One region of the Limosilactobacillus secundus genome, then DNA from elsewhere that is predicted to be linked to it. Evidence: predicted binding sites of a transcription regulator. Region 1 holds the regulator's gene; each other region holds the start of a gene.

The links. Region 1 encodes NrdR, which represses ribonucleotide reductase genes. Its sites were predicted from a motif close to ACACNATATATNGTGT; they were not measured.
Region 2: a site for NrdR is predicted at 3,545-3,560, ahead of nrdD (anaerobic ribonucleoside-triphosphate reductase). Genes of this name have one in related genera too.
Region 3: a site for NrdR is predicted at 4,874-4,889, ahead of nrdH (glutaredoxin-like protein NrdH). Genes of this name have one in related genera too.
Region 4: a site for NrdR is predicted at 2,795-2,810, ahead of pnuC (nicotinamide riboside transporter PnuC). Genes of this name have one in related genera too.

The regions. Positions count from the first base shown of each region.
Region 1 is NZ_JAJGUA010000034.1:9,838-17,371, forward strand. Features, by position in the region: gene polA (DNA polymerase I) at 123-2,789, shown strand; gene mutM (bifunctional DNA-formamidopyrimidine glycosylase/DNA-(apurinic or apyrimidinic site) lyase) at 2,804-3,634, shown strand; gene coaE (dephospho-CoA kinase) at 3,638-4,237, shown strand; gene nrdR (transcriptional regulator NrdR) at 4,283-4,747, shown strand; gene LMB57_RS05435 (replication initiation and membrane attachment family protein) at 4,765-6,126, shown strand; gene dnaI (primosomal protein DnaI) at 6,147-7,088, shown strand; ribosomal protein L20 leader region at 7,135-7,271, shown strand; gene infC (translation initiation factor IF-3) at 7,314-7,534, shown strand, end outside.
Region 2 is NZ_JAJGUA010000004.1:43,623-51,156, reverse strand. Features, by position in the region: tRNA gene LMB57_RS00325 (tRNA-His) at 1-53, shown strand, start outside; tRNA gene LMB57_RS00320 (tRNA-Cys) at 90-160, shown strand; tRNA gene LMB57_RS00315 (tRNA-Leu) at 175-259, shown strand; gene LMB57_RS00310 (GNAT family N-acetyltransferase) at 1,103-1,654, shown strand; gene LMB57_RS00305 (DHA2 family efflux MFS transporter permease subunit) at 1,835-3,232, opposite strand; gene nrdD (anaerobic ribonucleoside-triphosphate reductase) at 3,637-5,871, shown strand; gene nrdG (anaerobic ribonucleoside-triphosphate reductase activating protein) at 5,933-6,511, shown strand; gene LMB57_RS00290 (SufD family Fe-S cluster assembly protein) at 6,520-7,419, shown strand.
Region 3 is NZ_JAJGUA010000032.1:71,093-78,626, reverse strand. Features, by position in the region: gene adhE (bifunctional acetaldehyde-CoA/alcohol dehydrogenase) at 1-781, opposite strand, end outside; gene nrdF (class 1b ribonucleoside-diphosphate reductase subunit beta) at 1,141-2,160, opposite strand; gene nrdE (class 1b ribonucleoside-diphosphate reductase subunit alpha) at 2,276-4,447, opposite strand; gene nrdH (glutaredoxin-like protein NrdH) at 4,547-4,768, opposite strand; gene tadA (tRNA adenosine(34) deaminase TadA) at 5,026-5,538, shown strand; RNA gene ffs (signal recognition particle sRNA small type) at 5,574-5,671, shown strand; gene dnaX (DNA polymerase III subunit gamma/tau) at 5,811-7,534, shown strand, end outside.
Region 4 is NZ_JAJGUA010000024.1:141,222-148,755, forward strand. Features, by position in the region: gene LMB57_RS02395 (YbhB/YbcL family Raf kinase inhibitor-like protein) at 1-204, shown strand, start outside; gene LMB57_RS02400 (hypothetical protein) at 218-442, shown strand; gene LMB57_RS02405 (hypothetical protein) at 500-826, opposite strand; gene LMB57_RS02410 (hypothetical protein) at 849-1,970, opposite strand; gene greA (transcription elongation factor GreA) at 2,077-2,574, shown strand; gene pnuC (nicotinamide riboside transporter PnuC) at 2,825-3,577, shown strand; gene LMB57_RS02425 (aldo/keto reductase) at 3,635-4,477, opposite strand; gene LMB57_RS02430 (response regulator transcription factor) at 4,557-5,276, shown strand; gene LMB57_RS02435 (sensor histidine kinase) at 5,269-6,249, shown strand; gene LMB57_RS02440 (ABC transporter ATP-binding protein) at 6,362-7,117, shown strand; gene LMB57_RS02445 (ABC transporter permease) at 7,120-7,534, shown strand, end outside.

The DNA.
Region 1 (7,534 bases):
AATTTCATCTCACATCTAATGATTTTTCATTTTAATTATAACTTAAATCTTTGGTCAAGAAACTAAACCATTGCTATATTCTCTGGTACAATTACTATTAGCGATAGAAGGGCGGGAATTAAATGACAAAACAATTATTGTTAATTGACGGAAATAGTATTGTTTTCCGGGCATTTTTTGCCATGCATAATCAAATGGACAAGTTTACAAATAAGGATGGCTTGCATACAGCTGCAATTTATGGCTTTAAGTTGATGCTTGATCATGTGTTGCAAAGCTTTAAACCGGATGCGGCTTTAGTAGCCTTTGATGCAGGAAAGGTAACCTTCCGGACGAAAATGTATGATGATTACAAGGGTGGTCGAAACAAGACTCCTAATGAATTGACCGAGCAAATCCCTTATGTTCGCGAATTAATCAAAGACTCTGGATTACATAGTTATGAATTAGCTAACTATGAAGCTGACGATATTATCGGTACTTTGGCTAAGCAGGCGGATGATGCTGGCTACAAGACGTTGATCGTAACAGGGGATCGAGACCTTACCCAGTTAGCAAGTGAGAATACGACTGTTGCCGTTACTCACAAGGGAGTTACTGATACGGAGCATTACACTCCGGCACATGTCGAAGAAAAATTAGGGATTACGCCGCGCCAAATAATTGATATGAAGGCACTGATGGGTGATTCTTCCGATAATTATCCTGGTGTAACTAAAATTGGGGAAAAGACTGCAATCAAGCTTGTAAAACAATTTGGTTCAGTTGAAGAACTTTATGATCATATCGATGACCTTAAAAAGAGTAAGATGAAAGAACATTTGATTGAGGATGAAGAGGTTGCTCGACAATGTAAGACATTAGCAACAATTCTCCAGGATGCCCCGATTAAGATTGGCTTAGATGATTTGCAATACCAAGGCCCACAAACGGATGACTTGATTAAATTTTACAAAGAGATGGGTTTTAAATCTTTCTTGAAAAAGATGAATATCGATGGGGCTGGAGACGAAGACGAAGCTGAGATTGCTCCAATTGACTACACAGTTTTAACTAAAGATAACTTAGATGAACTAGGACAATTAACGGGTGAAGTAAGTTTTTACCTTGAAATGCCAGAAGAAAACTATCACACGTCACCATTCGCTGGGTTTGTGCTCGGCAATGAAGAGCACTGGTTTACAAGTCGAGATGTGGATCTGCTTAAAGAAGCGCCCCTCAAAGATTTACTCCAGAGTGATAATGTTAAGAAGAATGTCTTTAATGCCAAGGCACAAATCGTTGGCCTTCATCGCCTCGGTATTCCGCTTGAAAATATTAATTTTGATCTGCTTTTAGCATCTTACCTTCTAAATACTAATGACAATAGTAACGACCTGGGACAAGTAGCTCAGGAACACGGTTACGATGATGTCCGAACAGATGAGGAAGTTTACGGTAAAGGTGCTAAGCGTGCTGTGCCTGATGATGACAAGACCTTCTTTAGTCACCTGGCTACGAAGGCGCGGGCAATTGAACACCTGCGCAAGGATCTTTTTGCCAAATTAGACGAAAATAAGCAAACGCCATTATATACTGATATTGAATTACCACTAACCCGGGTTCTTGCAAAAATGGAAATCGCGGGTGTTCATGTCGATGCACAAACTTTGAAAGATATGGGCAGTAAGTTAACTGAACGGCTATCAGAAATTGAAAGTCAGATCTATCAAGAAGCTGGCGAGGAATTTAACATTAACTCCACTAAGCAACTAGGCCATATTCTTTTTGAAAAATTGAAATTACCAGTGATCAAAAAGACCAAGACCGGTTATTCCACTGCAGTTGATGTGCTTGAAAAGTTGGCTGATAAGGCACCGATTGTTGAGCAAATTTTGGAATATCGGCAAATTGCTAAGCTTCAATCTACCTACATCACTGGTTTGCTGAAAGTTATCCATTCAAATGACCAGAAGATCCATACGCGCTACTTACAGACATTAACGCAAACTGGTCGCTTGTCCTCTGTTGATCCTAATCTGCAAAATATTCCAGTACGGTTGCCGGAAGGACGCTTGATTAGGAAGGCGTTTGTTCCTAGTCAGGAAGGCTGGCAAATCTTCTCTTCAGATTATTCGCAAGTTGAATTACGAGTTCTTGCCCATATCACTGGTGACAAAAACCTTCAGGAAGACTTTAAGAATGGTGAAGATATTCACGCCAGTACAGCTCGCCGGATTTTCCATTTGGCTCCAGATGCTGAGATTGACCGTAATATGCGGCGTCGGGCAAAAGCGGTTAATTTCGGGATTGTTTATGGGATTAGTGATTATGGACTGGCACAACGGATTCATGTTAGCCGTGCAGAAGCTCATGAATTTATTCAAAATTACTTCCACGAATTCCCGGGCGTAAAGAAATACATCGATGATACGATTGCGTTTGCTAAAGAGAATGGTTATGTTGAGACGATTACTCACCGACGTCGTTACTTACCAGACATTCATGCCAAAAGTTTCAGCAAGCGATCGTTTGCAGAGCGCACTGCAATGAATACTCCAATTCAAGGGAGCGCTGCTGATATTATTAAGATTGCGATGATCCGGATGCAAGATGAGCTTGAAAAACGACATCTAAAGGCAAAAATGCTCTTGCAGATTCATGATGAATTAGTCTTTGAGGCCCCAAAGGAAGAAATCCCCATTCTATCGGAATTAGTGCCAAAAGTAATGGATTCGGCCGTTAAGCTGGATGTGCCGCTTAAAGTAGATAGTAAGTATGGGGATACCTGGTATGACCTTAAAAAATAGATCGGAGGAATTAAATGCCTGAATTACCAGAAGTTGAAACTGTTCGCCGCGGTTTGCTGAAGATTGCTGTTAAGCGTAAAATTAATGCGATCGATGTTTATTATGGTAAAACGATTACCAATGATGTTGAAGATTTTCGGCAGGCGTTGATTGGACAAACGATTGAAAATGTTGATCGGCGAGGGAAATACCTTCTTTTCCGTTTTACTAATGATTTGACAATGATTTCACACCTTCGCATGGAAGGAAAATATTACAACCAACCAATTGGCGGACCAATTGATAAGCATACTCATGTTGTCTTTGAATTTACGGATGGCACGGAATTATGTTATCAAGACACTCGTAAGTTTGGCCGGATGACATTGGTAAAAACCGGAGATGAGATGAATGTCGGCGGATTGAAGACGATTGGCCCTGAACCGACAAAAGACGCCTTCACCTTGCCATACTTTACAGCTGAATTAAAAAAGAGTCGGGGAAAGATTAAGCCATTCTTGCTCAATCAGCGTCATGTTGCCGGTTTGGGTAATATTTACGTTGATGAGGTGCTATGGATGACAGGGATAAATCCAGAGCAACCAGCCAATACTTTAACAGCTAACCAGATTGCTGAATTACGAGAAAATATTATCAAAGAATTAGCGACAGCGATTAAGTATAAGGGAACCACTGTTCATAGTTTTACAAATGCATTTGGTGATGCCGGCGCTTTTCAAGATCGTTTAAAAGCTTATGGTCATGCGGGAGATGAATGTCCGCGTTGTGGCACGAAAATGGTGAAAATTAAGGTTGCTGAACGTGGAACGACCTTTTGTCCACACTGTCAAGTATTGAAGGAATAGGAAATGACAAAAATAGTTGGATTAACAGGTGGAATCGCCACTGGAAAGACAACGGTAAGCAACATTTTGCGCCAGACTGGAATTCCGGTGATTGATGCTGACCAAGTAGCGCGACAAGTCCAGACACCAGGCTCGGTTGGGTTAACGAGGATTGTCAAAGTATTTGGCCCTAAAGTACTTTTGCCGACGGGTAAGCTCAATCGACCCGTTCTGGCTAAAATTGTCTTTAATGATAAAGAAGCGCTGAAAAAACTCAATGAGATTCTTCAGCCATTAATTTATGATGCCATCTTTGCGCAAGTTGATACTTTGAAAAAGCAGAAAATTCCATTCGTGGTATTAGATGCACCATTATTATTAGAGCAACACTATGATGAAGATTGTGATTATGTTGTAGTTGTTTATACTGATCCACAAACTCAGCTTAAGCGGTTAATGGCTCGCGATCACTGTTCTAAAAAGGAAGCTCAAGTGCGAATTGCTGCCCAAATGCCATTATCAGAGAAAGAATCGCGGGCGGATTTTAAAATAAATAATAATGGTGACCAGGCTGCCCTGCAAAAACAAGTCGTAGCCCTAATAAATCAGCTAAAAGCAGAGTGAAATGTGGTAAAATAAAGTACTTATACTATAAAGGAGGGGGACACATTGCGCTGTCCACATTGTCACAAAAATGGATCACGGGTTGTCGACAGTCGGCCAAGCGAAGACGGAAGCTTTATTCGTCGTCGTCGTGAGTGCATTCATTGTGGCTTTCGTTTTACAACCTTTGAACGGTACGAGGAAACGCCACTACTAGTAATTAAAAAAGATGGTACGCGCCAAGAATTCAGTCGCCAAAAGATCCTCAATGGAATTGTCCGTTCGGCAGAAAAACGCCCGGTTAGTATGGAGCGGTTGACCAAGATTGCAGATAAAGTGGAAAAACAAATCCGGAGCATTGGTGAAAGCGAAGTCTCCAGTCAAATTATTGGTAAATTTGTGATGAACGAATTAAAGGGCGTCGATGAGATTGCCTATATTCGCTTTGCAAGTGTTTACCGCCAATTTAAGGACGTTGATGCCTTTATGAGTGAACTTGAAACCATGATGAAGGCAGAGCATAAAAAATAACTTAGGAGGGCTGTAAAATGACTGCAGCAGCTTTTGATCCGCAAGCCGGTTATGTTGTTACGGCTAGCACTGCATTTATTAGTTTTAATGACCAAACTTTTGCAACATTTTATCAGCCGATTTTAGGACCAGTTGCGTTTAGCTTTTTTTATGCGTTAAAAGCGCGTCTGCTGCCTAATCCTACGATTGCCAACCGGACCTTGCAAAGTGACCTGTTAGCTCAGGTAAATGCTGGGGGTCAACAAGTGCTGGAGGCTCTTCATCGTTTGGAGGCAGTTGGTTTAGTTCAAACTTATTTCCAGCACGATGAGATCGGGGACGTATATGTTTATGAATTGCAGCCGACCCTTACTCCAGAAAAAATTTTAGCTGATAATTTGCTGAGTATTTTACTTTTAGAAGAAGTAGGAGAAGAAGCATTTGAACGTTTGATTAAGCAAAGTCGGCAATACAAGCTTGCTTCTTCTAACACTTCATTAACTAATGTGAGTCACAACTTTTTTGAAGAGTTTCATATTAATTCGCAGTCAATTACTGCAACACCACAAGCAATTTTAACGGCACGAAAACAATCACCGGTAGAAAAGCAACCTCAGTTAACTAAGGGGATGAATGATGACTTTGATTGGTCAACCCTAATTCACTTACTCGCTAATCAGCCAATTGTCAGTGCAGACCTTGAAAATAATCGGGACTTAATATTATTAGAACATCAATTATATGGGATTGATGCGCCAACGATGAAGACATTGGTTTTGCGGTCGATTGATCTAAAAACTAATCATTTCAATCCAAAAAAATTTAAGCAAATTGTTGCATCTGCTTATAATATCGTTTATTCCTCAACGACAAAAGTAGCGGAAAAAGAAGCACCGGTGACAAATGAAAATAGTGAACTGACCAGTAAAGACCAGAAATTATTGGCGACAGCTAAGGATTACTCTCCAGTCGAATTTCTGCAGGTCCTTAAAGGGCAGACAGGTGGCTATGTAACTTCAGGTGAACGTCATATTCTGACAGGTTTAGTAGCGCAAGAAAAACTTACCCAAGATGCCATTAATATCTTAACTTGGTATGTGATTAGTGACCGAGGAAATTCTACTTTGACCGCTAATTTTGTCGATGCAATTGCCAATAACTGGCTCCAACATGGCATAATTAATGGAGAGCAAGCCATTGTCCAACTAAAAACTTTTAACAAGCAGTCGCAAGAAAAGAAAAAGGAAGCAAAGACGTCAAAGAAAAATAAGTGGCGCAAAACGATTAAGGAACCGATGCCAGCATGGAGCAAGAAAGATACGAGTGAGCTGATGAAAAAAGCTTCCTCACAAGAAATTGCCAAACTGCGTGAACGGATCGCTAATCGCAAGAAGAAGTAGCAACTAAAGGAGGTGGCAGCATGCAGTCACTAAACAAAACTTTACAAGAGTTAATGCGCGGTCAAAATATCGCAAACAATATCCAACAAACGATGAAGCAAGTTTATATGGATAAAGATGTTCAAGCCTTCTTAAACGAAAATCGTGATCGTCTTAGTAAAGAAGCGATTAAACGGGGGCAATCAAAGCTTTATGAGTTTTTTCATGAAAAGCAATTAATTGAAAAAGGCGTGCCAACTGTTGCCCCAGGATATTCTCCACAATTGGTTATCAGTGCAGGACAAATTGACGTAACCTACGTTCCAACTAAACAGTTATTAAAACGACAGCGCCAACGCTATATTCAACGGCTAGTTAATTCGATTAATATGCCTAAGTTCATTAAAAATGCGTCATATGATGATTATTATTTAAATGAAGATACCCAGACTGATACGCGAACAAAGGCAATTCAAGCAGCCATGGATTTTACAGATAATTATCAAAAAGATAAGTTTCAACCAGGGCTTTACCTATATGGGAAATTTGGAGTCGGAAAAACATATCTCCTTGGAGCAATTGCTAATGAACTCGCTAAGAGTAAAGGAATTGCAACAACGATGGTTCATTTCCCTAGTTTTGCTGTTGAAATGCGGAATTCGATCAAGCAAAACAATACTGGCGAAAAATTAGATGCTATTAAACGGGCACCGATTTTAATGCTTGATGATATTGGGGCTGGTGCAATGACAACGTGGGTAAGAGATGATATTTTAGGAGTGATCTTAGAATATCGGATGCAAGAAGAATTACCAACCTTCTTTAGTTCTAATTTTTCAATGGATGAGTTGCAAAATAACCACCTTGCTATCAATGCGCAAGGCGATAATGAACCCCTCAAAGCGGCCCGAATTATGGAAAGAATCAAGTACTTATCACGTGAGATTGAAATGGAAGGAAAGAATTTGCGGGATAAGGGATAAAGTTCTTGACATTAAACTTTGAATTTAGTAAGCTAATAAACGTTGAAAGAAAAAGCAGAAGCACCCGCTTCTCGCCTAGGTGATATCGATCGCCGGGCTGACGAGATGAATGATAATCGGCCACTAGGATAAGGTCGTTGTTATGAAGCGGGGTACTTTTGTACCTCGCTTTTTTGCTTGATCTTTCGCTAAAAAAATTGGAGGTGCGTTGCCATAGCACAAGATATGATTGTCAATAACGGTATTCGTGCACGGGAAGTGCGGTTAATCGGTCAAGATGGTGAACAATTGGGCATTAAGTCTAAGCGTGAAGCTCTACAGTTAGCTGAAGAAGCTAATTTAGACCTAGTATTAGTTGCGCCAAAGGCACGCCCAGCTGTTGCCCGCATTATGGATTATGGGAAGTACCGTTTCGAGATGCAAAAGAAAGAGCGTGAAGCTCGTAA
Region 2 (7,534 bases), on a different contig from region 1:
AACACACCGGTTTGTGGGTCCGGCACGCGTGGGTTCAAATCCCACATACCGCCCTTTTGATTAAGCGTATTACTTAATCTTAACTATTTGGTGGTATAGCCAAGTGGTAAGGCAGAGGTCTGCAAAACCTTTATCATCGGTTCAAATCCGATTACCACCTTTTAGTTAGCTGATGCCTCTGTGGCGGAATTGGCAGACGCGCTGGACTCAAAATCCAGTTCCCGTTGAGGGAGTGTGGGTTCGACCCCCACCGGAGGCATATTTAAGCAGGAATGCGAAGTATCAGCTAAGCTAAAGTTAACACCTGTAACTCTTTTGTATCAAAGGTTACAGGTGTTTTTGATTTTAAAATAATTTTACTTTGATTCGATTTGTACGTCTTTTGTGCATCATTGTTAGAATTTGGGAAACCTCTTAAAAGCTAATCGGTATAAAAGATGTTTTTTATGAAGAAAGCATATGTTAAAATTAAATTAGAATAATAATGAAAAGGTGCAAGTCTATAATTGACTGGTTTTATTCGATGTCTCCAAGAATTATGAGAAGAGAGGTTGAATTAATGAAAATAATTATCAGTATTATAATTTTAGCAATAGGTGTATACGCAAGTTATAGACTCGGCAAGTGGGGATTAAAGGTTCGAAATAAGGATGATTGAAGAGAGTAGGAAATAACTTTCTCGACATGACAGTGGGCTAAGCTAGGCCAATGCAATGACTAGCACGGCACGGGCTGATTATCATTCGTACTTAGACTCGCGCCTTGTGGCAACGTGAAGCTAGTTCCATGTTATATTACTAGTGTTCATAAAAGCAGTTGAGGCTGAGAGAAAACAAAAATTTTCTCTCAGCCTCTTCAATAATAAAAGAAACAAAAATTTTTAATGGATGAACAGTCATGAACTATTGGTAATAGAATTATTTACTAAAAGTCAATTAAGAAGTAATACGAACTAGAGACTAGCATAATATTAACTCCTGTAATTTTTGCCCATCACCTGAATTAAAGTGTTTCTTCTTTAAAAAAACTAATAAAGTTTAAATTAGGTTCTTGTCTGTTGTTGTCTTTTTAGGTACCATTACGTAAATGGAGGAATCGTTAAATGATCGAAGTACGTAAAGTGTCTACAAAGTCAAATGATTTTAAGAATATCAAGCAGGTTTATAATACCGTATTTCCACAAAATGAACTTTTACCATTATCCTTGCTTAGAATGCGGGCCCAGGCTGGAAAAGCTGAATTTTGCAGTATTTATAATGAAGAAAAGTGGGTGGGCTTTTTCTACACAGTTTACAATAAACGAATAGCCTACATTTTCTTCTTGGCAATTGATCCGCGGTATCATGGTCAGGGTCTTGGGAGCGCAACTTTAGGTATGCTAAAGAAACGTTATGCCGGAAAAATAGTCACCCTTAGTGCTGAACGTCCAAATAGCCAGGCCGCTAATAATGAACAACGAATCAGACGACATCGTTTCTACGCCAAAAACGGGTTTATCAAAACTGGCTTTTATACCGTTGAAAAAGATAATGAAAAATTTGATCTTTTAAGTACACAACCTAATGTAAATCCACAGCTTTACCAACAACTAATGGATAGCTATTTGACTAAGCATCGACGTCATTACTTACCATATAAAATTATTAAAGAGTAAAAATAGGGGGCGAGACAGAAGTCACTTGTGACTTCGTTTTTCGACGCGAAGCTAGCCTCTGGGAGCCCCCGCAAGCAACAATAGGCCTCTAATGTTCGGTTTTGCCGGACATTAGAGGCCATTGTTGTACTGCGTATTTGCTTTTTATAAAAGTATCTTAACTTATGTCACAGTCCTATTTTAGTTTTTCTGATCTTTAATTTTGAATGATAAGAGCAATGCCACCACAATTAAGACTATTGCAAAGTAAATACCGTAGTGGAAACCATTAGTAAAGCGAACAGCTTCCGATCCACTAATAGAAGAACTCCCCCAAGCTAAGCAACTAGTCGCTAAGGCTGTTGCAAGTGCACCAATAACTTGTTGCATTGTGTTCATGATTGTACTGCCGTCTCCAGATTCTAATCCTGAAAGCGCACTTAAAGCACTAGTTTGGGCAGGAGACATTGCTAAAGGACAACCAATCATTAAAATAACATGCGCGCATACAACGTAAATAATGGAACTATGTGGTGTAGTAAAGGCCAGCATCAAAGCGCCAAATAGGGCAAGGATAAAACCAATTAAGGCAGGACGTTTAGCCCCGATACTATCGTAAAGGCGACCTGCAATTGCAGAAGTAGCTGCATTGATAATTCCACCAGGGAGCATTACTAGTCCAGTAAGGGCCACAGAAACTAAGAGCCCTCGTTGGTAGAATAGCGGTAAAAGATACATCGTGGAAAGAATGATTCCAAAGTCAAGCATCACGATGGAAGAACCAATTGTGAAGGCCGGATATTTAAAGATACGAAGATTTAAAATTGGTTCTTCCAGATGAAGTTGCCGATGGATATAAAAAATTAAAACAATAACACCGATTATTAATGCACTAAGAACTGCTGGTGAAGTCCAACCGTCTTCACTCGCTAAACTAGCACCGATAACCAGTCCCGAACACCCTACTGCCGACTCAATAATTGAAAGCATATCAACATGTGGCCTAGTAATTTCGCCAACATTTTCTAATGAAATAATCGCAAAGACTAAGGCAATAAATAAAAACGGGATAAATAACCAGAAGATCCATTGCCATGATAGCTTAGCAAGAATTAGTCCAGTTAAAGTAGGACCAATTGCAGGGGCAAACATGATTACGAGGGCACACATTCCTAGAACTGCTCCTATTTGTTTCGGTGGGAAGATTTGCATTGCTACTGCAAACATTAATGGAAGAATTAAACCTGTTCCGATTCCCTGAATCATTCGTCCAATCAGCAAAATAGTAAAATTATGCGCTAAAGCAGAGATGCAAGCCCCAACCATGAAGTCAATTAATGCAAAAATAATGACTTGGCGAGTTGTAAACCACTTAGTAATTATACTGGAAAGTGGCAAGATAATCCCAATAATTAACATATATCCAGTAACTAACCATTGAATTGCTGACGTACTTACTTGAAAAGCAGCCATCAATTTTGGCAAGGCAATATTTAATGAAGTCTCACTAAACATTCCGACAAAAGCTCCCAGCAGCATACTAACCATCATTAATTTAGGATGTGCTGCTTGTTTACGAGCTTGTAAAGCATTTTCCATAAATATAAAAACTCCTTTTATCCTAAAAATTGCACAAGGATTAGTCTAGCAAATTGCTCTATCTGCTCGTAAGTTATTTTTTTAATAACTAATAATCTTAAGTATACTAATTAAGATTATTAAGTTAGGTTTAACGTTTTCAAATTTGATCTTTTTGGTACAAAAAATTCTATTCGGTGATAATAGGAATTTAAAAATAAATGATTTAAAAGGTCACCTAAGAATCTCAAAATAGCGTCGTTACTTGTGATTTCATTTTATTCCTGGTAGATCAGAATAGAGTATAAACAAATATTTAAGAAACTAAATCGACCACAACATATAGTGTTTTGAATGTCAATACTTCCTATAAGTTGTATTTTGAGCTATGATAGATAACGTTAATTACGAGAGGGGAAATAAAAATGAAAGTGCAAATAATCGATAAGAAGGATCTTAAAAGTTTGACAAGTATTCAAGTAGTTAAACGTGATGGAACAGTTACACCATTTTATTCCTATAAGATTAACCTTGTTTTAAATGCGCTCAACGCTGATGAGCAGACTAGCCAAAGTGTTTATGTTGCCTTATTAGATGCCCTACTTAATCAAACAACTGTCACTACTAAAAAAATTGCGGATCTTTTTGTTAAAGGACTGGTTAATGCGAACCATGAAGAATTGGCAAAAGTTTATCGTGATTATCGCCAGCATGATGAAGAAGCATTTGCTGAAGCTACTAATCCCCAAAATAAGTTAGAGCAGCTTTTCGATCGAAACTCACGAATTGTTCACGAAAACGCTAATAAAGATAGTCATGTTTTTAATACTCAACGGGACCTTGAAGCAGGAGTTGTGAGTCGTGCATTAGGATTACGAATGCTTCCTGGTATTGTGGCCAAGGCGCATCTTCGTGGTGATATTCACTGGCATGACCTTGACTATTCACCGGTAACGCCTGAAACTAACTGTTGTTTAATTGACTTTGATGAGATGTTTAAGCATGGATTTAAGATTGGTAATGCCTGGGTTTCTTCACCACGCTCGATTCAAACGGCAACCGCGCAGATGTCGCAGATTATTGCTAACGTGGCGTCCCTGCAATATGGGGGATGTTCTGCTAATCGGATTGATCAATTATTAGAACCATATGCAAAGCTAAATTACGAAAAGCATATGAAGGATGCTGAAGAGTGGATAGTACCAGAGAAACGGGAAGAATTTGCTCGTGAGAAGACTAAAAAAGATATTTACGATGCAATGCAGGCTTTAGAATACGAGATTAATACCCTTTATTCTAGCCAGGGCCAAACCCCATTTACGACCATTAACTTTGGCTTAGGGACAAGCTGGATTGCTCGGGAAATCCAAAAAGCCATTTTGAAGATCCGGATTAAGGGCCTTGGTAAAGAACATCGTACAGCCATCTTTCCTAAATTAACTTTTACTATTAAACGAGGCTTAAATCTTGACCCCGAAGATCCTAATTATGATATCAAGCAACTAGCGCTTGAATGTTCAACGAAGCGGATGTATCCAGATCTTTTGATGTATGACAAGATTAAGGAATTAACAGGAAGTTTTAAGACACCAATGGGTTGCCGTTCGTTCTTACAGGGATGGACAGATCCAGAAACTGGTAAAGAAGTAAACTCAGGACGGATGAACTTAGGGGTTGTGACGGTTAACTTGCCACGGATTGCCCTTGAGGCTCATGGCGATAAGCAACTCTTCTGGGAGATCTTTCAAGAGAAGATGAATATTTGTAAGATTGCCTTGGATTACCGGATTAAGCGCACTAAAGAAGCTAAACCGGAAAATGCTCCCCTCCTGTATATGTATGGTGCATTTGGTAAACGGTTAAAAAAGACTGATAGTGTCGATGAAGTCTTTAAGAATAGTCGGGCGACCGTTTCGCTAGGTTATATTGGTTTATATGAAGTATGTACGACTTTCTATGGGTCAAATTGGGAGCATAATAAAGAAGCACATGACTTTGCAATTGCAATTACTAAGGCAATGCATGATTTATGTGCTGAATGGGAAAAAGAAGAAGGATACCACTTTAGTCTTTATTCCACTCCTGCCGAATCGTTAACAGATACATTCTGTCAAGATGATTTGAAGAAGTTTGGTCGGGTTGAAGATGTAACTGATAAGGAATACTACACAAATAGCTTCCACTATGATGTCCGTAAACATCCGACACCATTTGAAAAATTATCATTTGAAGAGGCTTTTCCTAAGTATGCGGCCGGTGGCTTTATTCATTATTGCGAATATCCTAACTTGCGCCAAAATCCAAAAGCTTTAGAAGCGGTTTGGGACTGGGCATATGAGCATGTAGGTTATCTTGGAACGAATACTTCAATTGATCAGTGTTTTAAGTGTGGATTCAAAGGTGAATTTGAAGCAACTGCTCGTGGTTTTAAGTGTCCGCAGTGTGGAAACCATGACCCAGCAACTTGTGATGTTGTTAAGCGGACATGTGGTTATCTTGGTAACCCTCAGCAGCGACCAATGGTTCATGGACGGCATGAGGAAATTATTCACCGGGTTAAACATATGAATGCAGGAATGATCAAGAATGCAGCTGAATTTGAACAGCACCGGCAAATGGATAATAAAGCCCATGCTCATATTACTGGTGATCAAATTTAATTATCAAAAGGCCAGTTGCTCGCAAAGCTACCGGTCTTTTATTATATAGGAGGAAAAATAAATGGTAGAAACACGATTACCCCGTAACCCTAAACCACAAGAATGGTTAGCGAAGGATCATTCACTACAATATATTGCAGACTATAAGCCCTTTAATTTTGTGGATGGAGAAGGGGTCCGGTGTAGTTTATATGTTAGTGGCTGTCTTTTTAATTGCCCTGGTTGCTATAACAAGGCGGCGCAGAATTTTCATTACGGACAACCCTACACCCAGGATTTAGAAGACCAGATTATTGAAGATCTTTCTCAAAGCTATGTTCAAGGATTAACTTTATTGGGCGGTGAACCATTTCTTAATACTCAGGTTTGCCTTAAGTTAGTTAAACGGGTCCGGAAAGAATTCGGCCATGAAAAGGATATTTGGTCTTGGTCTGGATATACTTGGGAAGAATTAATGAAGGAGTCGAGCGATAAACTTGAACTTCTGCACTATCTCGATATCTTAGTCGATGGCCGATTCTTGCTGGCTAAAAAGGACCTTACCCTTCAATTTAGGGGGAGTTCTAACCAACGAATTATTGATGTTCCGCAATCTCTTCAAACGGGGAAAGTGGTTATTTGGGATAAACTTGTTCATTAGAGGAGAAAATGATGGCAAAAATTTGGAAGCAAGAGCCAGCATGGTTAGAGAAAAAACGTCAACTGGCAGTTCTACTCCAAGCACGTTTCCCAACTTTACCGGGCCAAGAAGAATGGATAGATTACTGGCAAAAAGGGACAACTGGCGTAAGCAAGGGCTGGCTTTCCTTACAGGAAGATAGGTTAACAGCGATGCCTCTTGAAGAAGCTGTTAATGAATATTCAACGTTACTACAGGAAAATTTGATGGAGAAGGCCATCTTTTGGCAGGATAGCCAGTTAGTGGCCACCCACCTTGCAAATATTAATTGTGGCCAGTTTATATATCTGCGTCCACAAATTATTCGGGAGCGTCCAATTGTTTTTAATCCTCACCTTAACTCTGCAAACGTTCATAATATTATTGTTATCAGTGCAGGAGCTCATGCAATAATTGAAGAACGAATGGTTAATGATACGATATTGCCATCATATGAAGGGACAGAGATTTTAGTAGGAGCTAACGCGCATGTCACGTACCGCCAGGCAAATCACTCAACTAGTAAAAATATCTATCGGACAATCCATGCATATCAGGCTCATGGGTCAACGTTGCAGTTTGAAGTAGCGAGTCAAGTTCAAACTAAAGCGACTGTTGATCTTTATAGTTTTCTGGATGGGCAAAATACGCAGTGGGCTCCGACGATTGCTTTAAGCGGGACACAACATTTAACTGCAATGGTCGATGGTTTTGGTAAGGGAACTTCTGCCACTCTTACCCAGTATCGGGATCCTGAAATGGTCAATGAAGCACCTTTTAAAGTAAAAGCCGGAGAACCACTGACAATTAGCGAGGATATTCATCCATTAAAAGAATTAGCTAGTAGTGAGAGCTGGTTAAAACAAATAATGAGTGCTGAACAGAACTAAAGTTAATTACAGCAATGTTACAAGAAAATATTAATAACGAAAAATAAGTCGTTGAAATTCTTCTTTTAAGAACAATTCAGCGACTTATTTATTATTATGTTACAAATTTTGGCTA
Region 3 (7,534 bases), on a different contig from region 1:
CGTTATCAAAAGTCTTAGAAAGAACGATATCGTAAACAGAACGTTCAATATTAGCAGTCTTTTCAATGTAAGCTGGACCGTTACCAGGACCAACACCAAGAGCAGGGTTACCTGAACTGTAGGCAGCCTTAACTAATGAAGGACCACCAGTTGCTAAAATAGTAGCAGTCTTAGGGTGTTGTAACAATGCACTTGTATTTTCACGGCTACTTTCAGGAAGCCATTGAATCATATTCTTTGGTGCACCAGCCTTTTCAGCAGCTTCTTGTAAAATCCTAGCTGTTTTAATGGAAGATTTCATGGCTTGACGGTGGAATGAAAAGATGATTGTATTCCGTGTCTTAGCACTAATGATTGATTTGAAGATAGTTGTTGAAGTAGGGTTAGTAACTGGAACGATACCTGCAATAATACCAAGAGGATCAGCAATTGTGATAGTTTGGTTTTCATCGCTGTCTTCGATAATTCCGACAGTCTTATCATGACGGATTTTGTTCCAAATGTATTCACTTGCGTAGATGTTCTTGATAGCTTTATCTTCGGCAACTCCACGACCAGTTTCTTCAGCTGCATCAATAGCTAAGTCCATGTGGTGTTCTTCAGCAGCTAGGGCCATGGCTTGACAAATTTTATCAACTTGTTCTTGTGAGTAGTAACGTAATTGTTCAAAAGCTGCTTCACTTTTGGCAATTATGTCATCAACTAATTTTTGCGCATTTTGCTTTTTTTCTTCTTCAGTTAATACGTTTTTTTCAACTTGTTTTTTGTTGTTAGCAGGCATAATTGAAATCTCCTTTTTTCAATTCTTTTCTTTGTTAACATTTGAACATGTATAATATTACTACATTTTTTTGCTTTGTAAACATATTTGTGAACATTTAAACAATGGTTAGTTTATGTGAATTCGCTTACAATATTGTCTTTATAATACTTGCATAGCAACAAAAAACATTGGTATTATTTTTGAGGCTAAGAAATATTAGATTCGCTGACTATCATTAATTGAAGTGTATTTCACAAATCTAATATAAAGCCTAATATATTAATTTGACTCAGCTAGTTATTAAGTTAACTAATTGTTGACAGATTATTATTGAGATTAATAAAAAAGCCACCATTCAGAAAAATGGTGACTTTTTATTAATCGCGGGCGTTAATATCTTTGCCAGCGTTTGGATCTTTAACGTCATAATCACTATCATTCATTGCTTCAACGGCACCCATGCGATATCCATTGCCGACTTGGCTAAAAAAATCATGGTTAGAAGTTGAAGTAGAAATTCCGTTCATAACAACTGGGTTAACATCAGAAGCGGTATCAGGGAATAACGGATCTTGACCAAGGTTCATCAATGCCTTGTTAGCGTTGTAACGGATGAAAGTTAAAACATCATCTGTCCAACCAACTTGATCATAAAGAAGATGGGTATATTTTTCTTCATTATCATATAGTTCGTAAAGGAAATTATACATCCAATCTTTCATATCTTGTTGTTGCTTTTCTGTTCGATCACGTAAGCCGACTTGGAACTTGTATCCAATATATGTCCCGTGAACTGATTCGTCCCGTAAAATTAGCTTAATGATTTCAGCCACATTGTTTAATTTGTTGTGACCAAGATAATAAAGGGGAGTGTAGAAACCAGAGTAGAATAAGAAAGTTTCAAGGAAAACGTTGGCTACTTTCTTTTTTAGCGGGTCTTGACTTGGATCAAGGTACATATTTGCAATTTTAACAGCCTTATTTTGTAAGTATTCTTCTGTATCAGACCATTCAAAAATTTCTTTAATTTGGTCGGGAGTATTAAGTGTAGAAAAAATAGTTGAGTAACTCTTAGCATGAACTGATTCCATAAATTGGATGTTATTAAGAACTGCTGTTTCATGAGGAGTTTTAACATCTTCTTTAAGGGCAGTTAATCCTGCTTCTGATTGAACAGTATCAAGAAGGGTTAAACCACCAAAAACATGTCCGACAGTCCATTGATGATCGTCATCTAATTCACGCCAATCATTCATGTCATTGGCAACAGGGATCCGTGTATCAAGCCAGAACTGTTCTGTTAGCTTTTCCCAGGTAGCTTTATCGATCATGTCGGAAACTTCATTCCAATTGATTGCTTTATATTGATTTACAGGTTTAAATTCTTCCAGTTTCATTGATTGAGCTCCTCCAAATACATTGCTTTTAAGTAAGTCGAGATACCAAAAGCCGTTTGTATACATAATGTCAAGTTTACCAGTGCCCACCGTTTAAATCAAATTCTCGTTAGGCTTAGATAACACAACTTTCACATTGGTTTGCACCAATTTCAGCGCTATCGTCAGTAAATGTTCGAATGTAGTAAATTGACTTAATACCGCGTTTATAGGCATAGTGTCGTAAAATATTTAAATCACGGGTCGTCATCTTATCTGTGCGTCCATCCTTCCATTCATAAAGGCCTGCAGGGATCGTTGACCGCATAAAGAGGGTCATTGAAAGAGATTGATCGATGTGCTGTTGTGCAGCTGCATATGTGTCAATAACTTTTCGCATATCCATATCGTAAGCTGAACGATAGTAAGGCATCGTGTCGTTTGAAAGATATGGGGCAGGGTAATAGATTTTACCGATCATCTTTTCTTGTCGTTCTTCAACACGATTAATGATTGGATGTAGACTAGCAGTTGAATCGTTGATGTAGGAAGTTGAACCGTTTGGTGCTACAGCAAGACGGTATTGATTATAAAGACCATCTTTCATCACCTTTTCTTTCAACTTCTTCCAATCTTCAATTCCAGGAATAAAAATACCTTCAAAAAGTTCTTTAACAACATCTGATTGCGGACCCCAATCCTTAGTGACATATTTGTCAAAGTAAGAACCGTCCGCATATTTACTGTTCTCAAAATCGTGGAAAGTTTCGTGTCGCTCTTTGGCAATTTCGTTTGATGCTACTAATGACCAATAGTTTAAGAGCATAAAGTAAACACCTGTAAATTCAATCGCAACCGGACTTCCGTATTGAATATGGTGCTTAGCAAGGTAGCTATGCAATCCCATTGCCCCCAAACCAACTGAATGGGCAAGCCGATTTCCGTTTTGAATAGTTGGGACAACATCTAGGTCTTCTACGTCACTGATTCTGGTTAGTCCCCGCATCATGGCCTTAATTGATTTACCAAAGTTAGGACTTTCCATCATATTAGCAATATTGGTTGAACCAAGATTACAGCTGATATCAATTCCCATTTCTGAATATGATTGATCATCATTTACTCGCGCTGGTGCTTGGACTTGAGCAATTTCTGAACATAAATTACTCATCACAATTTTTCCATTAATCGGGTTATCCCGGTTTTCTGTGTCAATATTAATAATGTAAGGATAACCTGATTCTTGCTGAAGTTTACTAATTTCATCCTCCAAGTCCCGAGCATTAACTTTCTTCTTGCGAATATCATCGTTTGCTACCAAATTGTCGTATTCTTTTGTGATATCGACATAGGAGAATGGTATTCCATATACTCGTTCAACATCATAGGGACTAAACAAGTACATATCAGCGTTCTGTTCTACTAATTCATAGAACTTATCGGGAACCGTAATTCCAAGTGAAAGGGTCTTTAAACGAATCTTTTCATCAGCATTTTCCTTTTTTGCTCCTAAGAATTCAATGATATCAGGATGGAAAACGCTCAGGTAAACGACTCCCGCTCCTTGACGTTGACCAAGCTGGTTAGAATAGGAAAAACTATCTTCTAAGAGCTTCATTACAGGAACAACTCCACTGGCAGCGCCTTGTATTTTTTTGATAGGTGCACCAGCTTCACGAAGGTTGCTTAAATTGATTCCAACCCCACCTCCAATTTTAGAAAGCTGGAGAGCAGAATTGATTGTTCGACCAATGGTATTCATGTCGTCTGTTGTTTGAATCGCAAAGCAAGAAACAAATTCTCCCCGACGTTTGCGCCCAACGTTAAGGAAGGTTGGGGTTGCGGGTTGATAACGTTGATGGATGATTTCATCAGCAAGTTGCATTGCTAACTCTTCATCACCGTTGGCAAGGTAAAGAGCATTCATTGCGACCCGGTCAATATAATTTTCAAGGTAGTACTCTTTATCATTTGTTCGTAAGGCATATTGAGCATAAAACTTATAAGCAGCCATAAAAGAATGGAAGTGGAAGTTTTGTGCCTTTAAATAATCGTAAAGCTTTTCAATGAATGCTTCACTGTATTTATTCATAAAACTTTCTTCAATATAATCATTTTCTTCTAACCATTGAAAACGTTCCTTTAATGAAGAAAATCTTTTAGTATTTGGCTCAACATTATTTTTAATAAAGTCCTCTAAGGCTAATTTGTCTTTATCTAGTTGAATTTGTCCGTTTTTGGGGATATTTACTTCGTTGTTATAATCGTAATATTTAACTTTGGTCATATCGATATCAGATAACGCCATATTAATAACTCACTTTCTGAATTAATTTGATTATGTCAATAAAGAAGCCAGTGCACCAATAGCGAATTGATGCCTGGCAAAATCTTAGTTTATTTAAACTTAGGCAAGTTGGTTTAATTGGTCAGGACGAAAGCCAGAAAAAGCTTGACCGTTAGGAAGCTTTACAACTGGAGTCGCCATAAAACCTTCAGACTTAAGCTGAGATATGTATTCTGGTTGTTCATCGATGTTGTGTTCAATAAATGAAATTTTATGCTGCTCAAGGAACCGTTTTGTCATTTTGCATTGGATACAATTATTTTTTGAAAATACAGTTACCATCTTCACGAGGCCTCCTAAACGATTAGTCGATGTTTTCTAGTATAACGATGAATTAGAAAAAATCAATTAAAAAAGCACTATATTTCGTGCTTGTGAAATAGTGAAACACAATATATAGTGCTCAAGCTAGTCATTAACACCTGTGAAACTTTTTTTGATAGAACCCTTAAGCAGGTGATTAATAAAATTAATTTAAAAAACTAATTTATTATTATACACTGAACAACAGGGTAATTTTAAGTGCTTGGAGAAAAAGAATGGAAAAAATCAATTCATCATTATCTGAACAACAAAAATTTATGAAGATGGCGATTGCAGAAGCAAAACAAGCCAGAATTTTAGATGAAGTACCAATTGGTGCGATTGTTGTCCACGATGGACAGGTAATTGGACGTGGTCATAATATGCGTGAAAAGTTTCAAGATGTTACCTATCACGCAGAAATGCTTGCGATTATGGAAGCATGTACTAATTTAGGAAGTTGGCGGTTAGAAGATTGTGACTTATATGTTACGTTAGAACCGTGCATCATGTGTAGCGGTGCCATTATCAACGCACGAATAAAAAATGTTTATTATGGGGCTGCCGATCCGAAAGCCGGGGCAGTTGATAGCTTATACCATTTGCTAAATGATTCACGGTTAAATCATCAAGTTAATGTCCATTCTGGTATTTTAGGGGATGAGTGTAGTCAAATGTTAAAAAACTTTTTCCGTGAAATTCGTCGCCGCCGGAAAGAGGCCCGACGAAAAAATAAGACTAACCCCTAGTAATTTAAAGAAAAATAGTGTATTATACTATTTGCCGTAAGGCCTTAGAGCAAGGGTATGCTTACGAACCGTGTCAGGTCTGGAAGGAAGCAGCACTAAGTATGATATACCTTGTGCTCTAAGTTTTATTGATAATTAAGCTGACCCGTAATGGTTTATTGCGGGTCTTTTTTATTTTTAAATTTTAATTAAAATATATTTTAACTACTTTATATGATTAATTCCTTGTATAATATTTTATAGTATTTTAAATTCAGAAAGGGAGTCTAGCGATGAGTTATCAGGCATTATATCGTGTCTGGCGACCACAGCGATTCGATGATCTTGTCGGTCAACAGATTGTTACAAGAACCCTAAAAAACGCCATTATCACTCACCAGATAAGCCATGCATACTTGTTCGCTGGTCCACGTGGTACTGGTAAAACCTCAGCGGCAAAGATTTTTGCTAAAGCGGTTAATTGTCATCACTCCAAGGATGGCGAACCATGTAATGAGTGTGAGATTTGTAAAGCAATTACAAACGGGCAATTAAATGATGTAATTGAAATCGATGCAGCTTCTAATAATGGGGTTGAAGAGATTCGTGATATTCGGGATAAGGCAAAATATGCCCCTACCCAAGCGGACTACAAAGTTTATATAATTGATGAAGTTCACATGCTCTCAACAGGGGCTTTTAACGCATTACTAAAGACGCTTGAAGAACCACCAGCCAATGTGATTTTTATTCTTGCAACTACAGAACCTCATAAAATTCCTTTAACAATTATTTCGCGGGTTCAACGATTTGATTTTCGACGAATTTCAGCAGAAGATGCATTTAATCGAATGAAATATATTCTTGATCAAAAGGAAATTACTTATGATGAGAAAGCATTATGGGTAATTGCAAATGCCGCTGAAGGAGGAATGCGGGATGCGTTGAGTATCCTTGACCAGGTTCTTTCTTTCAGTGATAATGAGGTAAAGTTGGATGATGCTTTATTAGTTACCGGAAGTGTTACTAAACAGTTATTAAAGAAGTACTTTTTGGAAATTAGTAAGCATGAAGGGGCGGCTGCTCTTGATACCATGAAAGATATTTTGGATGAAGGAAAAGATGGTCAGCGGTTCATTGAGGACTTGATCTCCTTTATTCGTGATATTCTGTTGTACCAAGAATTACCAAGCTTGATTAGTGTTGAGAGTACAGGACTAAAGCAGGAAGACTTTGAAGAAATAGTCCAACTTGCTTCTTCGGCGACCTTATACCAAATGATCGATGAACTAAATAACATTCAAGAAGAGATGCGTTTTACGACTCATCCAGATGTGTATTTGGAAGTTCTTACAATAAAGCTTGCACAAATCGACCCCCAAAAGAATATTCAATCGGCACCAACGGTTTCTTCGGATACAAATACTGAAGCTACTAAGATGATTGAAAAATTACAACAAGAGATTCAGCAATTACAACAAACAGTAAAACAGTTGCAGAATACGCCGGTAAAGGCTAGTCGACCATCACCTCAGCAACAAAATGAGCAACCACGAGTGCAGCAAAAGAAAGTGCAGGTTAATCTCAATAAGATTTACCCAGTATTAGAAAATGCGACTCGTCAAGATTTAATAAATGTTCGTGAGTTATGGGGAGATATGTTGAACTTATTATCGGTGCCGCAACGGTCCTTACTTCACGTTTCACAACCAGTTGCTGCTAGTGCCGTGGGAATAATTGTTGCTTTTGATTATCCGTTCTTATTCCAGCAAGCCGCTGATGATACAACGTTGTTAGGGAATATGGAAAGTGCTTTGCAACGTTTAACTGGGAATGAACGGCAAGTTGTTTTTGTACCTAAGGATAAGTGGCCAAAAATTCGGCAAGACTTTATCAAGGATCATGGTTTTGGTAAGAATCAGCAAAAGACTCAACCCATTATTAAACAAAAGACGCAAGCTACTGAAGGAAGCGGACAACCCCCTGCAGGCACACCGGCACCAATGGTAGAACCACC
Region 4 (7,534 bases), on a different contig from region 1:
TCGTTGGTTAACGGAAACCCATTGATAACTAGTGGTTATGTGGGTCCACAGCCTCCCGACAAAACTCATGATTATACTTTAATGGTGTTTGCGTTAGATGATACTTTACCCTTAAAAAATAAATACTGGCTTAATGACTTTATCCATGCAGCCAAGGGTCATATTCTAGCAAAAGCACAAATCGATTTGCCAAGTCGTGCATGAGGAGGAACTTATAATGGAAACAAGAATTTTCTTTAACCCAGGCGATTCAGTCGCTAATATTCATGATTATAATGAAGCTGTTCGGAAGGGACAAATTTTTAAACAAGCACGTCATAATGATGAACTTGTCATCGCTAAAGATCCTAATGATAAAGAATACGCAATTTTTTATGCTAAGGATGCCTTACCAGCTGAACACGGAAAGTCAAAGCCCTACGAAATTAAAAATCGTCTTTAAAATAAAAAGTGACTCGTGGCAATTTCCACGGGTCATTTTTTTATGATAATCAAAAGCTTAACGACCACCAACAATTTGGGCTGTCGAATTTTCAAGCCGTTCAATTAATGAATCAGCGTTGTTCTTAAAGTCATCAATAAACGAGCGCGATTGTGGTTGAATGCGTCCTACTTCATCACCCATAATATCCGTAACGACTAGGTCATCCCCATCCCACTTCACATCATCATAATGACCTTCAAGAGCTTCATCAAAAAATGCTTGGAGTATATCCCGAACAGCATTTTGAATAACAGCCTTTTCGTCAACTTGCTCACCACGTACCTGATGTTGAGCCAGCTGCATTGCTACTTCTTCCATATTTTCTGGAATTTCAACGCTCATTATGGATTCCTCCTCTAAAAAATTAATGGCGACGTAATTTCCGCCGAGCCTTTTTACTAAACTTGATTCCTTGAAGGGACTTCTTTTTCCGCTTTAATTGTGAATCAACTTGATTACCACTACGCTTAGCCACTTGTTGCTTTTGTTGCATTTCGCGTTGACGTTTGAGCAGGCGCTTACGTTCATATTCGCCCCATGGATTCAATAGGCCACGCATAAAGTCAGCAACTTCCTGCTTATGGTCGTCCATCCACGCTTCTGCCACATCTGCATCATCAGTATCGATACCATTACTATTGATGAACGATAAAACTAATTGGGTTTCCCGCTCATCACGATTTAGTGAGGCAAGCATGTCTTCTGATGGTTGCATATTAGCAATTGCTTTCAAGCCCAACTTATATTGATCCATGTTAATATAGTCATTTTGCTTCAAGTATTCAAACAAGGCCTGCGCACTTGGTACGATGTTATGAATTTGCTTAATTGAAATATGTGGATCTAATGGCATCATCATGCCTAATACACGTTGCAAGTTGCTGAAAGTCCATTGACCTGGATATTCATTGCATTCTTGAACCATTAATTCCAAGAACTCTTGCACAACATAGTTTAACTCAACATCATCTAATTCAAGATTATTGAATTGGGAAGCCGACTTAATAGCTTGTTGCACGTTTGCTAATAAGTCCTTGAACTTCTCCGGTGTCCATGTAATTTCTTTTTTAGCAGGACCTGCTTGAACCGGGGTTGCTTCTGTTTTGTCATTCTCCGCATTCCCATGTAATTGTGCCCATGTCTTATGTGCTTTCCGACACTCGTTCATCTTTGTCCGTTGTTCTTCCATTGCTTTTACAACTTCCGCAAGATTTTCAACTTTCAAAAATTCTTGATAAGCTCGCAAAACTGGAACAACCGCAATTCCAAATTGATTAGTTAGTGCTGGATCAGCGATGAATTCCCCGACCATGACCGCTTTTACTGCTTCTGGTGTCCAAGTAGTATCGGTCAAATGCTGATCATTTGCCATCTGGTTATTAAAACGCGTCAAAATATCCTGTGCATGCTTTTGCTGATTAGCAGATAACTGATGATAGTTGGACGAAGTAAGAAACTGGTCAATATGTTGTTCTTGTTCGTTCATTATCTATATATCCTCCGTCTCCAAATTGAATTTTCCTTTCTATCATATCATAATTATATCTAGTAAATATAACAAGATTGCTAATATACAAGGAGAAACTATACCAATGCAACGAAAAAAGATCCAAGAAGCAATGAAAAATGTCTATTTTCAAAAAATGACTGCAAATGGCTATCATGAAATTGAAGAACAAATTGCAAAATTACAACAGCAAAGGCCTGCAAAAATTGAACAATTAAAAGCAGCTCGTGCGCTTGGTGACTTATCCGAAAATACGGAATATAGTACTGCTAAGCGTGAGTTACGTCACCTTGAGAGCAGGCTTCGGTACCTCAATAAACAGCTTCAATATGCTGAAATTGTGACTCCCAAGAATGATCACACTATTGATTTAGGGACAACCGTGACAATTGAATTTGAGGATGACCATGAACAAGAAACTTATCATATTGTGGGAAAGCAGGAAGCTGATCTTGCCAAACAAAAAATCTCCTTTGATTCTCCCCTCGGTCAAGCGCTTCTTCACCAAACAATTGGGACAACCGTGACTGTTGAAGCTCCGCAATCTTCATATAAAGTTAAAATTGTTAAAGTTGAATTATAATGTTGATAAGTCATTCAATGCTCCCTAATCCGCTAAAGGAAATTTTTAAATTTATTATTTTCAACAATAGAGTTAATCTTCCGGCCTTTACTTAATTTAAGCGACCGATTAAATAAACTTTAGGGTATTGCATCCCTGATTTTGACCCGGTATACTATTAAACGTTGCTTTTTTGCATCCACAATATCTTGTGTTACTAGCCGGCAGCAACCACAAAATTACACAATATATAGTAGAGGGAGTCATATTAATGATTAGCGATTATTTTAAATTTCTTGCCCACCAATTAAAGGGCTGGCCACAACAAAATTATTACCTATTCTTTTTCAGTCTTGGCTGTCAGGTAATGACTTTAGTTAGTGCTCCAATAACGTGGGTAACTGTCATTACATTTATTGGAACCACCCTTGGAGTACTTTGCGTTTTAGCAATTAATGCTGCAAAGTCGGTAAATGGTTTCTTAGGTATTTTATCAGCATTATGTTTTATCATCGCTGGTTTTAGTGCTAAAAATTATTTAAGTATTGCCGAACAAATCGCCTATGTTATTACCCTCGATTTACCAGTATTACTTTCCGCAAACTGGAATGTTAACATGGCATCAAAGATCCGTAAATTCAATGCTCGTTCATGGACGGTTGCCATCATTGCAACAATTATCGTTTATTTTGTTTCTGGTTATTTAATCGGTCATCTTACCGACGATCCACGACCATGGATTGATGCAATCAGCTTTTCCATCAGTCTTTCCGCTGGTGTTATTTGCTTCTTGCGTTTTAACAACCAATATTTCTGGTGGCTTGCATCTGGTCTTGCCCAACTAGTACTTTGGTTTGTTTCTTACAAGCAAGGATCTGCTACTTTAGCAATGGCCGTTAATAGCTCGATTTACCTTATTAATGATGTTCTCGCCTTTACCATTTCACCATGGTACAACGAACGTGAACGTCAACGCCTTAGTAAAGAAGAAGCAGCTTATGCCAAAGAAATGGGCTTAGAATAAATATAAAAACAGCAAAGAGATTGAAATATTTTTTCAGTCAATTTGCTGTTTTTTTGTTTAATATTGTTTATTGTATTCATAAACTAATTCTGGTTCACGACCAGTACGATGATAAGCATTTAATGCATCTATCTGGGCCATCTCTTGGGCGCTAAGTTCGAAATCATAAATATCAGCGTTTTGGGTAATTCGTTCTTCGTGAACTGATTTAGGAATAAAAGAAACACCATTTTGGAGATGCCATCGCAATATAATTTGTGCGGTGGATTTATTATGAGCAGCAGCAATATCTTTTAATACTGGTTCGTTGAGGACTGCTCCTCGCCCTAAGGGACTCCAGGTTTGCGTTACTATTTGATGTTGATGATTAAATTGTAATAGTGGTTTTTGTGTTAATAGCGGATGTAACTCGATTTGATCAACAACCGGCATTTCATTTGCTTGGGTTGCTAAATATTGAAGGTGAATCATTTGGTAATTACTTACCCCAATCGATTTAGCAAGTCCTTCTTTTTTCATTTCTTCACAAGCCCGCCATGTATCAAAAAATGATCGTTCAATTGGCCAATGAACAAGCAACAAATCAACATAATCCATTTGTAATTTACGTAAGGATTCTTTGACAGAAGCAATGGCTTTATCGTAACCTTGATTTTCTTCTGCTACTTTAGTCGTCACAAAAAGATTATCGCGCGGAATGGCTAATTGCTTAAAAGCCGTCCCAACTTCTTGCTCGTTTCCGTATAATTGAGCCGTATCAAAAAGTCGGTACCCGTCTTCATATGCCTTTTTGACTGCTTGATTCATTGTCTCTTGTCCATCTACTTTATAAAGGCCAAAACCTTCTTGAGGCATTTTATTTCCATCAGCAAGAGTTAATAGGTTGTCCTTAATATCCATTAAAAATCACTTCCTTTCCTTATCTTTAATCAGCAATTTAGGATTGTCAATATTGAAGTTTTCTTTTCTAAACAAACTAATGTATGATGAGCTTATATCTATTTACGGAGAAATAATTATGGCTAAAATATTTATCGTTGAAGATAATCCTGATATTATCCATTCTACAGCTCAAGAATTAAATAAATGGCAACATGACGTTATCACAATTAACGATTGGCAAAATGTTGCAAATGAAATTATTGATGCAAATCCAGATCTTGTTTTATTTGATATCACCCTCCCAACCTTCGATGGTTTTTATTGGATTCAAGAGGTTCGTAAACATAGTCAAGTACCGATTATTGTTATTTCTGCAGCTGAAATTGATACCAACGTTATGCATGCAGTAGCCGCGGGTGCAGATGATTATATTATGAAGCCATTTGCAATGACGGTACTTTTAGCTAAAATTCAAGCTTTGTTACGGCGAAATAAGCAAACGACTGATGCAGAAAAAATAATGTGGGATCATAATTCATTCAATCCCCTTACTAATATTCTTACGAACGAAAATGGTACTGCCCAGCTCACCCCAACTGAAGGTGCTATGCTCCAAGTTTTACTCAGTCATCGTAATAAAATTGTTTCTAAGGAGCAATTACTTCAATGGTTATGGCAAGGTGGCAAGTACCTTAATGAAAACACCCTTAACGTTAATATTAGTCGTTTAAGAACTAAACTAAGCACAATTGGTTTACAGCAATGTATTCACACAGAACGTGGTCTCGGCTATCGATTGGTGGAAAACAATGAATAAACATTATTTCAAATTATTTTGGCGCTCAATCCTTTTTCCTACTATTGGCTATCTTTTTCTTTTAGGCCTGATTGGGCTTTTAGTAATTTTATATAATCTCCCAACTGTTTTTTGGGGCGATGTGATTCGCTTTTCTCTTCCTTTTTTTATAGTGTGGCTTATCGGGAGTGGTGCAATTAAATATTATCGATTGCGCCATTTAAATAGTTCTCAGCTTGATAAATTCATTCCTGCCAATATGACCGAGGGAAAACTTGTTGAACTATTGCAAGATGAACAAGCAAAAAACATTGACACAATTCGTCAGTTACAAGCAACTCAACATGAACAACTTGATCACCTTGAATTATTTACTCATGAAATTAAAAACTATTTGACAAGTCTTAATGCCGCGGCAGAAAATGCACCGACTGTCGCAAGCGCAGAAGTAAAAAAGAATATCCATCAAGCTAACTATTATCTCAATTTGTTGTTAAATGACGAACGACTAGCAATTAATAATCATGATTACGATTTTCAATGGATTGATATTGCCAACTTAATTAATAATATTTTGCAACAAAATTCTGCTGTCTTCATTCATAAACAATTGATTCCAGAATTAGCAGGCCTGGATGGAATTAAAGTTCTCACTGATCGTAAATGGTTGCATTTTTGCATTGAACAACTACTTTCAAACGCAATTAAATACTCATCCCCTAATAGTACAATTAATATTTCCTGGGAAATGAACTCTTTGCAGATCGCTGACCATGGATGCGGTATCTCAATGAATGATCTTCCGCGAGTCTTTGACAATGGCTTTACTGGGAAAAACGGGCACCAAACAACTGCTGCTACCGGGATGGGATTGTACCTTGTTAAAAAAGTTACTGAGCACTTGAATTTCAAGGTTAGCATTTCATCAGTTCAATCTCAGGGGACGACAGCTATTCTATCTTTCTTACCAGATAATATCAGGTCATCAAACTAATTCTTACAAAACTGTAAGGTTCTGTACACTTCCGTAAGTAGGAAGTTGCACAGGACCTTTTTATAATTAAGACATAATCAAAACAAGTTCTCTACCAGAAAGGAAAATTACTATGACATTATTAAATCTTCAACACGTTCAATGCGTCTATAACCATAACTCCGCTAATCCAGTAATGGCCTTAAAAGATATTACCTTTAAAGTTGAAGAAGGAGAGTACGTTGCAATTATGGGAGAATCTGGTGCTGGTAAAAGTACCTTATTAAATATAATTGCAACTTTAGAACAAGCAACTAACGGACAGGCAATCCTTAATGGTCAAGATCTCCGTCAACTCTCCAAAGACGATGCAGCTCGTTATCGGCGAGAACACCTCGGCTTTGTTTTCCAACATTTCAACTTACTTGATAGTCTCTCAAATCGCGACAACATCTACTTACCACTTGTTCTAGCAAAAACTCCGGTAGCAACAATGGAAAAACGGATTAAGCCCTTAATTGATCGCTTACGTATTAATAAAATCATTGATCGTTTTCCAAGTGAAATTTCTGGCGGTCAGCAACAGCGAATTGCTATTGCACGGGCGTTAATCACCCACCCAGATCTCCTTCTCGCTGACGAACCTACTGGAGCTTTAGATTCAAACACCAGTAACGAAATTCTTGAAATCTTTGATGAAGTTAATGCTAACGGTCAAACAATTATTATGGTTACGCACAGTACCGCTGCTGCTAGTCATGCTAAACGCACACTCTTCATCAAGGATGGACGAATCTATCATGAACTCTATCGTGGTGATCTTTCACTTAAAGACTACCAACAACAAATTAGTCAGACAATGATGACCTTAACGAATGGCGGTGAATAACGATGCTCTTTTTCAAACTGATTAATTCGAGCTTTAAGCGAAATCTTAAAGTTTACATTCCTTACCTCATATCAATGACAATGCTAGTTGCTATTAACTATATTTTTAAGGCGGTCGAAATTAATCGCAGCCTTAAAGATTTGCCAACCGCGGCGGTTACTAAAGCATTAATGCAGACAGGATCAACTTTTATTATCCTTGTAACACTTGCGTTTATGGTCTACGTCAATCGGTTCTTGTGGCAACAACGTCAACAAGAAATGGGTCTTTATAGTATGCTGGGGATGACAAGACGAAACTTACAAGTACTAACAGTCATTGAAAAGTGCTATCTTTTAGTAATCAGCCTTTTTCTGGGAATTTTATTTGGGGTTATTTTTGATCGACTCGCTTTTCTTGGCTTTGCTCATCTCTTGC